Regions from separate parts of the Nocardiopsis mwathae genome, predicted to be linked through region 2. Evidence: predicted binding sites of a transcription regulator. Region 2 holds the regulator's gene; the other holds the start of a gene.

Region 1 (3,731 bases), 2.2 Mb from region 2:
CTCTACCTGCCGGGCGCCCTGGGTGCGTGGAGCGGGTTCACTCCGGCGGTGGTGGCGGACCGGCCGTACCTCGGCATGCGCGAGGAACGCCCCTTCGCCGCCTTCCGCCTGGGGATGTCGGCGTTCGTCCTCATCGTCGCGGCGGTCCTGGCCGACCGGCTGATGCGCGGTGGCCGGTCCTGGTCGGCCGCCTCCTACGGCCCGGCTGCGGTTCTGCTGGCGGTGGCCGTCGCCCTGATTCCGCCGTACCCGGCATGGGGGTGGGTGGAGTACGCCCCGGACAAGCCGCAGCTGTGCCAGGACGACCCCGCGGTACGGGTCTGTGTGCACCAGGGGCACGCCGCCTACCTCACCGACACCACCAAGCGGGCGGCCGCCCTGGTCGGCGCCTACGGGGCCGAGGCGGTGGACTTCACCGAGATACGCGACCTCAGCCTGGCCCGCAGCCACGCCGACGTGCTCGTCGGAGAGCGCGAGGGGGTGCTGTGGCTGCGTATCCGCCCCGGGTGGGACGCCGAGCGCGACGTCGCGGCGACCCTCACCCGGCGGCTGGTCCCCGACACCGCCGTGGCGTGCGGCTCCGAGGGGGTGGCGCGCCTGGACCCGGAGGCCGAACCGGAGCAGCGGCGCGCCGCCGTGCTGGTGGAGCTCGGCGCCTGGTTGGAGGGCGACGCTTCCGGCGGAGCCGAGGGCGGGCCGAGTGAGGATTCCCTGTTCGGGGCGGCCTCGGAGGACGAGGTGCGCGCGTGGATCGGCGAGGCGCGCGGCAGCATCGCCGCCTGCCAGGTCGATCCGGAGGACCTGCCCTGGCGGCTGTGACGGTGGCCGGTGCGGCGCGCCGCACCGGCCACCCGTTCGATCGAACAGAAGTTCGGGTAGGGTGGTCCTGTATCCGCAAGTCCACGGAAGTGGCGTGAGACACTGGTGGTCGATGCAACGCCCATCAGGGCGGACGTCCGCCTGGCCCGTGCAGCGGCGGTGGTGCGGCGGCCGTCCACAGAGTGGCGCGGAACCGTCGTCGAATGTCTCAGCGACCGCGTAGCGTCACTCCCGAGATGAAGAAGAAGACACCGACCCAACAGGGGTTCCCCGTGGCAGTTGCTGACCGAGACAAGGCTCTGGAGACCGCGCTCGCGCAGATCGAGCGCCAGTTCGGCAAGGGCAGCGTCATGCGCCTCGGCGATGACGACCGGCCGCCGATCGAGTCCATCCCCACCGACGCGATCTCCCTGGACGTCGCGCTGGGCATCGGCGGTCTCCCCCGGGGCCGGATCGTCGAGATCTACGGCCCGGAGTCCTCGGGTAAGACGACCGTCGCCCTCCACGCGGTGGCCAGCGCGCAGCGCGCGGGCGGCATCGCCGCGTTCATCGACGCCGAGCACGCGCTCGACCCCGAGTACGCCAAGAAGATCGGTGTCAACACCGACGACCTCCTGCTGTCCCAGCCCGACACCGGTGAGCAGGCGCTGGAGATCGCCGACATGCTCATCCGCTCGGGCGCCGTCTCCATCCTGGTCGTGGACTCCGTCGCCGCGCTCGTGCCGCGTGCCGAGATCGAGGGCGAGATGGGCGACAGCCACGTCGGCCTGCAGGCCCGGCTGATGTCCCAGGCGCTGCGCAAGATCGCGGGTGCCCTGCACCAGACCGGGACCACCGCCATCTTCATCAACCAGCTGCGCGAGAAGGTCGGCGTCATGTTCGGATCGCCCGAGACCACCACCGGTGGCCGGGCGCTGAAGTTCTACTCCTCGGTCCGCCTGGACGTGCGCCGGATCGAGACGCTGAAGGACGGCACCGACGCCGTCGGCAACCGCACCCGCGTCAAGGTCGTGAAGAACAAGGTCGCGCCGCCCTTCAAGCAGGCGGAGTTCGACATCCTCTACGGTGTGGGCATCTCCCGTGAGGGCGGGCTGATCGACCTCGGCGTGGAGCAGGGCATCGTGCGCAAGTCCGGTGCCTGGTACACCTACGAGGGCACCCAGCTGGGCCAGGGCAAGGAGAACGCGCGCAACTTCCTGCGCGAGAACGCCGACATGGCCAACGAGATCGAGAAGAAGATCAAGGAGAAGCTGGGCATCCCCGTCCAGGGCGACGACAGCGCCGGGGCCGCGCCCGCGGCCAAGGACAGGGCGGCCGACGCCGCCAAGGAGGCGCCCGCCAAGGGGGCCGCGGCCGCGCCGGCGGCCAAGCGCACCACCAAGGCCAAGGCGACCCCGTCGACGGATGCCTGACCCGCTGGTATCGGCGGACGGCGAGCAGCCCGAGCAGGAGGGTGATCCGGCCGGGGCGACCCGGCCGGACGACGATCCCGAGGCCAAGGCGCGCGGTATCTGCCTGCGGCTGCTCACCTCCGCCCCGCGTACCCGGGCCCAGCTCGAACAGGCGTTGCGGCGGCGCGGCATCCCCGAGGACGTCACCGAATCGGTGCTCGGCCGCTTCGGCGAGGTCGGGCTGATCGACGACGCCGCGTTCGCCGGTGCGTGGGTCGACTCCCGGCACGCCGGGCGGGGGCTGGGCCGCCGCGCGCTCGCCGCCGAGCTGCGGCGCCGCGGTGTGGCCGAGGAGACGGTCCGCGACGCCGTCGACGACATCAGCGCCGATCAGGAGGAGGCCGCCGCGCGCCGACTCGTCCGGCGCAAGCTCGACAGCACGCGCGGCGCCCCGGACGAGGCGCGGGTACGCCGCGCCATGGGCATGCTCGCGCGCAAGGGGTACCCGGCCGGGCTGGCCTACCGGGTGGTCCGTGAGGAGCTGGAGTCGGAGGGCTCCGGGTTCCAGCTGCCCGACCCGGACCTCGGCCCCTGAGCCGCTGCCCCACCCGGGACGGCACCCGGCCACCGGCCCGGAGTTCCAGGTCACCCGGTTTCCCACCCGGTGGCCCGGCGACGTCTTCCCGTCGCCCTGACACCCCCCGCGGCGCCGTTCTACCTGGTGAACCTCCCTGCCGCCACCGCGGCCCGCTCATCGGCCGGGCCGCGATCGTCCGTACCGGTTGCCGGGTCGGGCGGGCGCCCCTAGCCTCACCGCAGCGATACGTGCATGACCCGTCGGCTCCGCACGCGCAGGGTGCCCCCGCGCGGTAGGGCGACGTGCGCGCCGGTGCGAGCCGGGGTCGGCCGACCCGCGGTCGTCCGCGGACCGACCGGACGGCGGGCGCCTCGGGGCCGGCCCGCGGCCGTGGACATGCTGTGGGGGTGGGGCAGGAAACATGGGTGCGGTCAACGATGGCCCGCTGCTCGCCGGACTCGTGGCCCTGGCCGTGCTCGGCGGTGTCCTCTGCGCCCTGGTCGGCTTCCTCTCCGCGCTGCGCCGCCGCCTGGGCGCCGCCTGGGCGGAGGTCGACGCCGCCCGCCGCCGCGCCGCCTGGGTCCGTGCCGAGGCGGAGCGGGCCGCAGCCCGGCTGGTGCAGGAGACCGAGGAGCGGTTGACCGAGCGGCGCGCCGACGCGGAGCGGGAGCGGGCCGCGGCCCGCTCCGAGCTGGCCGATCGGCGCGGCGAGGTCGAACGGCGCGAGGCGCGGCTGGCCGAACGCGAGCGGCGGCTCGACGGTGACCTGGGGCGACTGGCGGAGGAGCGGCGCCGCGCCGACGAACGCGCGGCCCTGCTCGACGAACGTGAGCAGGGGCTCGCCTTGCTGGACGAGGAGCGCCGCCGGGCGCTGGAGGCCGCGGCGTCGCTGACCGCCGAGGAGGCGCGGGCCGGGCTCGTCGCCGAGGTCGAGGCGCAGGCCG
Region 2 (3,731 bases):
GCATGACGCGGCCGCAGTGGCGGTACTTACTCACGTCGTCACGGTCCGGCCGCGCGCGGACCGGACCCGCGCGTCTCCGTTCGCCGCCGTCCGGCCGACTACGCCTCGTCCTGCCCGCCCGCCCCGTCGGCCTTGGCCCGGTCGGCCCGCAGCAGGGCGATCTCGTTCTCGAAGTCCATCAGCGACTCGAAGCCCCGGTAGACCGACGCGAAGTGCAGGTAGGCCACCTCGTCGAGGTCGCGCAGCGGGACGAGGATGGCCAGGCCGATCTCGTGGGAGGGCACCTCCGCCTGCCCGCGGCACCGGATCTCCTCCTCGACCTGCTGGCCGAGCTTCGCGAGCGCGTCCTCGGTGACGGGCCGCCCCTGGCAGGCCCGGCGGACACCCGCGATGATCTTGGTCCGGGAGAACGGTTCGGTCACACCGGAGCGCTTGGCGACCATCAGCAGCACCGTCTCCTGCGTGGTGAAGCGCCGCTCGCACTCGGGACACGCGCGTCTGCGGCGGATCGCCGCGCCGTCGTCGGTCGACCGGCTGTCGATGACCCTGCTGTCGGGGTGGCGGCAGAACGGACAGTGCATACCGGTGTGCCTCCCCCCAGATCCGCGTCGATCGAACTCCGCGCACCACGTGTCGCGGACGTGCTCGCGACCGTGCCGAGCAGCCGCTCGCGCCGTGGTGAACCGCCCTCTCTGAACCGGACGCCGCCGAACGACTCAGAAAGATCGGATACCTACTAAAGCACAAGTTCTAGTCTGCTTGTTCCGTGCGAGCACTAGATGTTGTGGTCAACCTACGGGGGTCGCCTGCCGCGCGCAAGTCACGGAACGGTGCGGCGGCCGATCGGACGCCGGGGCAGGCCGCGCCGGGATCCGGGCACACCGAAAAGGCGCACCCGGCGCCGCGGGGGCGGACACGGGCACGCCACAGGCACGGGAGTGTCAGTGGTCGGGCAGCCGGAGCACCTGACCGGGAGTGAGATCGGGATCGGGCAGGTCGTTCAGCTCGACGATCTCGTGCACCGCCGGGCGGGGGTCGTCGCCGGGCCGGACCCGCTGCGCGATCCCCCACAGCGTATCGCCATCCCGCACGACCACCGTCGCGGGCGCGCCGTCGGGCAGGGGCGCCGCGGGCTGCCCCCCGGACGCCGCAGCCCCGACAGCGGCGGAGGTCACGAAGAGCATCGAAAGCCCGGCGACGGCGACGGCGGACGCGGCGGAGACGAGGACCACACGGCCGCGCCGGGTGAGTCGCACCGCGGCGGGGCACGCCGCAGCGCGCGCACGGCCGGAGGAGGCGGCGGCGGAGGCGGACGGGGCCGCGCGGGAAACGGCGGCGGAGGCGGACGGGGCCGCGCGGGAAACGGCGGCGACGGGCCCTCGGAGGGGAGCACGCGCCGGGGCGGCCGGCACGGCACGGCCGCGCGGACCGGGGGCGTGGGCCCACTCGGGGATCTCCACCGCCCAGTCGAAGAGCACGGGAGCCTTCCGGCGCGGCGCGGGAGGGGGAAGCCGGCGGGGTGGGGCCGGAGGGACGGGGTGGGGTGCGAACACGATCATCACCTTCGAATGCCAGTTCGCTAGAACAGCTGTTCGACTAATATCGCATCCGGGCGATTTTTTCATCACCATCTCGAACGTTTGTTTGATATGGCACTGCACACGCAGTAACGTTGGACATGCTCGATCGGCGCAACCGCCGGGGCATCCGCGCCGCGGCACCCGCATGCGGGCGGTGGTGACACCGCCGGTGAGGCGGTCGGCCGATCGACACGAACACACCGACATCCCACGCAGAACACCGACCGCCGAGGAGGCCGGCCGTGCCGGAGGACAACCACGGAACGCACGAACCTCAGGCGGGCGGGAGAAGCGTCACCGCACTCTGGTCCACCGGCTCCCCCGCGACGACCGCGGAGACCGACGAATCCATGGGCCAGACCGATGCCATGCCGAAGCTCACGGCCCGCCAGCAGAGTGTTCTGAACTGCATCCACCGCTATGTACGGCAGCGCGGGTACCCACCGTCCATCCGGGAAATCGGCGATGCGGTGGGCCTGTCGAGCCCGTCCAGTGTCGCGCACCAACTGAAGGTGTTGCAACGTAAAGGCTATCTTTATCGGGACCAAAATCGCCCAAGGGCGGTGGAAATTCGCATTCCAGGGCAACCGCCGATCCGTTCCTGGGATGAACTGGAGAACGACCCCCGGGCCGACTACTCCCGCGCGACCGACGTCCCGGTGGTCGGCCGCATCGCGGCCGGCGGTCCGATCCTGGCCGAGGAGTCCATCGAGGACGTCCTGACCCTGCCCAAGCAGATCGTCGGTGAGGGCCGGCTGTTCATGCTCAACGTCGTCGGCGACTCGATGGTCGACGCCGCCATCACCGACGGCGACCTGGTCGTCGTCCGCCAGCAGCCCGACGCGAACAACGGCGACATCGTCGCCGCGCTGCTCGACGACGAAGCCACGGTGAAGGTGTTCAAGCGGGAGGGCGACCGCGTGCTGCTGCTCCCCCGCAACGACGCCTACGAGCCCATCGACGGTGACAGCGCGACCATTCTCGGTAAGGTCGTCGCCGTCATGCGGCGGGTGTGACCCTCCGGGATAACGACGCCGCATCGTTTCGGCCGACGGGCCCGTGATCTCCGTGTGAGACCGCGGGCCCGTCGCGATTCCGGCCGGTCCGCATCCCCGCGGCACTCTGGATCGCATTCGACGGCCGGCGTTTCCGAACCGCAATATATCGAAATGGACTCGGACGCGAAGAACGGCGGAATTCCCCCTCCCCCGCCGCTCGCGCACTCCGCCGCGCCGCGCCCCCTACGGTAGGACCATGCCTGCTCCGTCTTCACCTCCTCCGTCTTCACCCCCTCGCTCCCTCCGGGCGCCCCTCCGGGCCGCAGCCGGAGGGGCGGTGGCGCTGCTTCTCGCCACCGGGTGCGGCGTCGGCCCCGACCACCCGGCCGAGCCCGACCCCCCCGGCTCCGATCCGGTCGAGCGCGAGGTGAGCTTCGACAGCGGCCCCGACACCGTGTACGGCACCCTCGCCCTGCCCGAGACGGCCGCCGACGCCCCGGTCCCGGGCGCACTCATCATCTCCGGGAGCGGCCCCACCGACCGCGACGGCAACAGCGAGCTGCGCGCGAGCGCCGACACCAACCTGAACCTCGCCCGGATCCTGGCCGACGCCGGTGTCGCCTCGCTGCGCTACGACAAGCTCGGCAGCGGCCGCACCGGCCTCGGCGACCGTGACACCGACGACCCCGTCCCCTACGAGGTCTTCGAGCGCCAGATGGCCGACGCCTACGCCGAGCTCCTCGGCCGGCCGGAGGTGGACCCCGAGCGGGTGGTCGTCGTGGGGCACAGCGAGGGCGCTCTCTTCGCGCTGCGCTCACCGGACGTGGTCGCCGAGCACCCGCCCGCGGGCCTGGTCCTGGCCGCCCCCATGGGCGACCGCTACCTCGACACCCTCGACCGCCAGATCACCGAGCAGGTACGCTCGGCCGAGTCGGCCCGGCGGATCACCGCGGAGGGCGCCACCGACATGCTCTCCGAACTCCGCCAGGGCATCGCCCGGATCCGGGCGGACGAGCCCCTGTCCGAACAGGTCGAACCACCGCTCGGCGCCGTCCTCAACCCCGGCAACGCCCCGTTCCTCCGGACGATCGACAGCATGGACCCGGCCGAGCTGGCCCGTGAGCTGCCCGCGGAGACGAGCACCCTGGTGCTG

Evidence for each region. The regulator LexA, encoded in region 2, represses DNA repair genes until DNA is damaged. The targets are predictions, from matches to a motif close to TCGAACANNTGTTCGA.
Region 1: the regulator LexA is predicted to act here: its motif matches at 860-875, upstream of recA (recombinase RecA).

Annotation. Positions count from the first base shown of each region.
Region 1 covers NZ_JACHDS010000001.1:1,079,433-1,083,163, forward strand. The annotation lists gene HNR23_RS04290 (ABC transporter permease) at 1-819, shown strand, start outside; gene recA (recombinase RecA) at 1,056-2,231, shown strand; gene recX (recombination regulator RecX) at 2,224-2,805, shown strand; gene rny (ribonuclease Y) at 3,209-3,731, shown strand, end outside.
Region 2 covers NZ_JACHDS010000001.1:3,290,801-3,294,531, forward strand. The annotation lists gene nrdR (transcriptional regulator NrdR) at 99-581, opposite strand; gene HNR23_RS27510 (LysM peptidoglycan-binding domain-containing protein) at 942-1,478, opposite strand; gene lexA (transcriptional repressor LexA) at 1,931-2,596, shown strand; gene HNR23_RS14200 (alpha/beta hydrolase family protein) at 2,835-3,731, shown strand, end outside.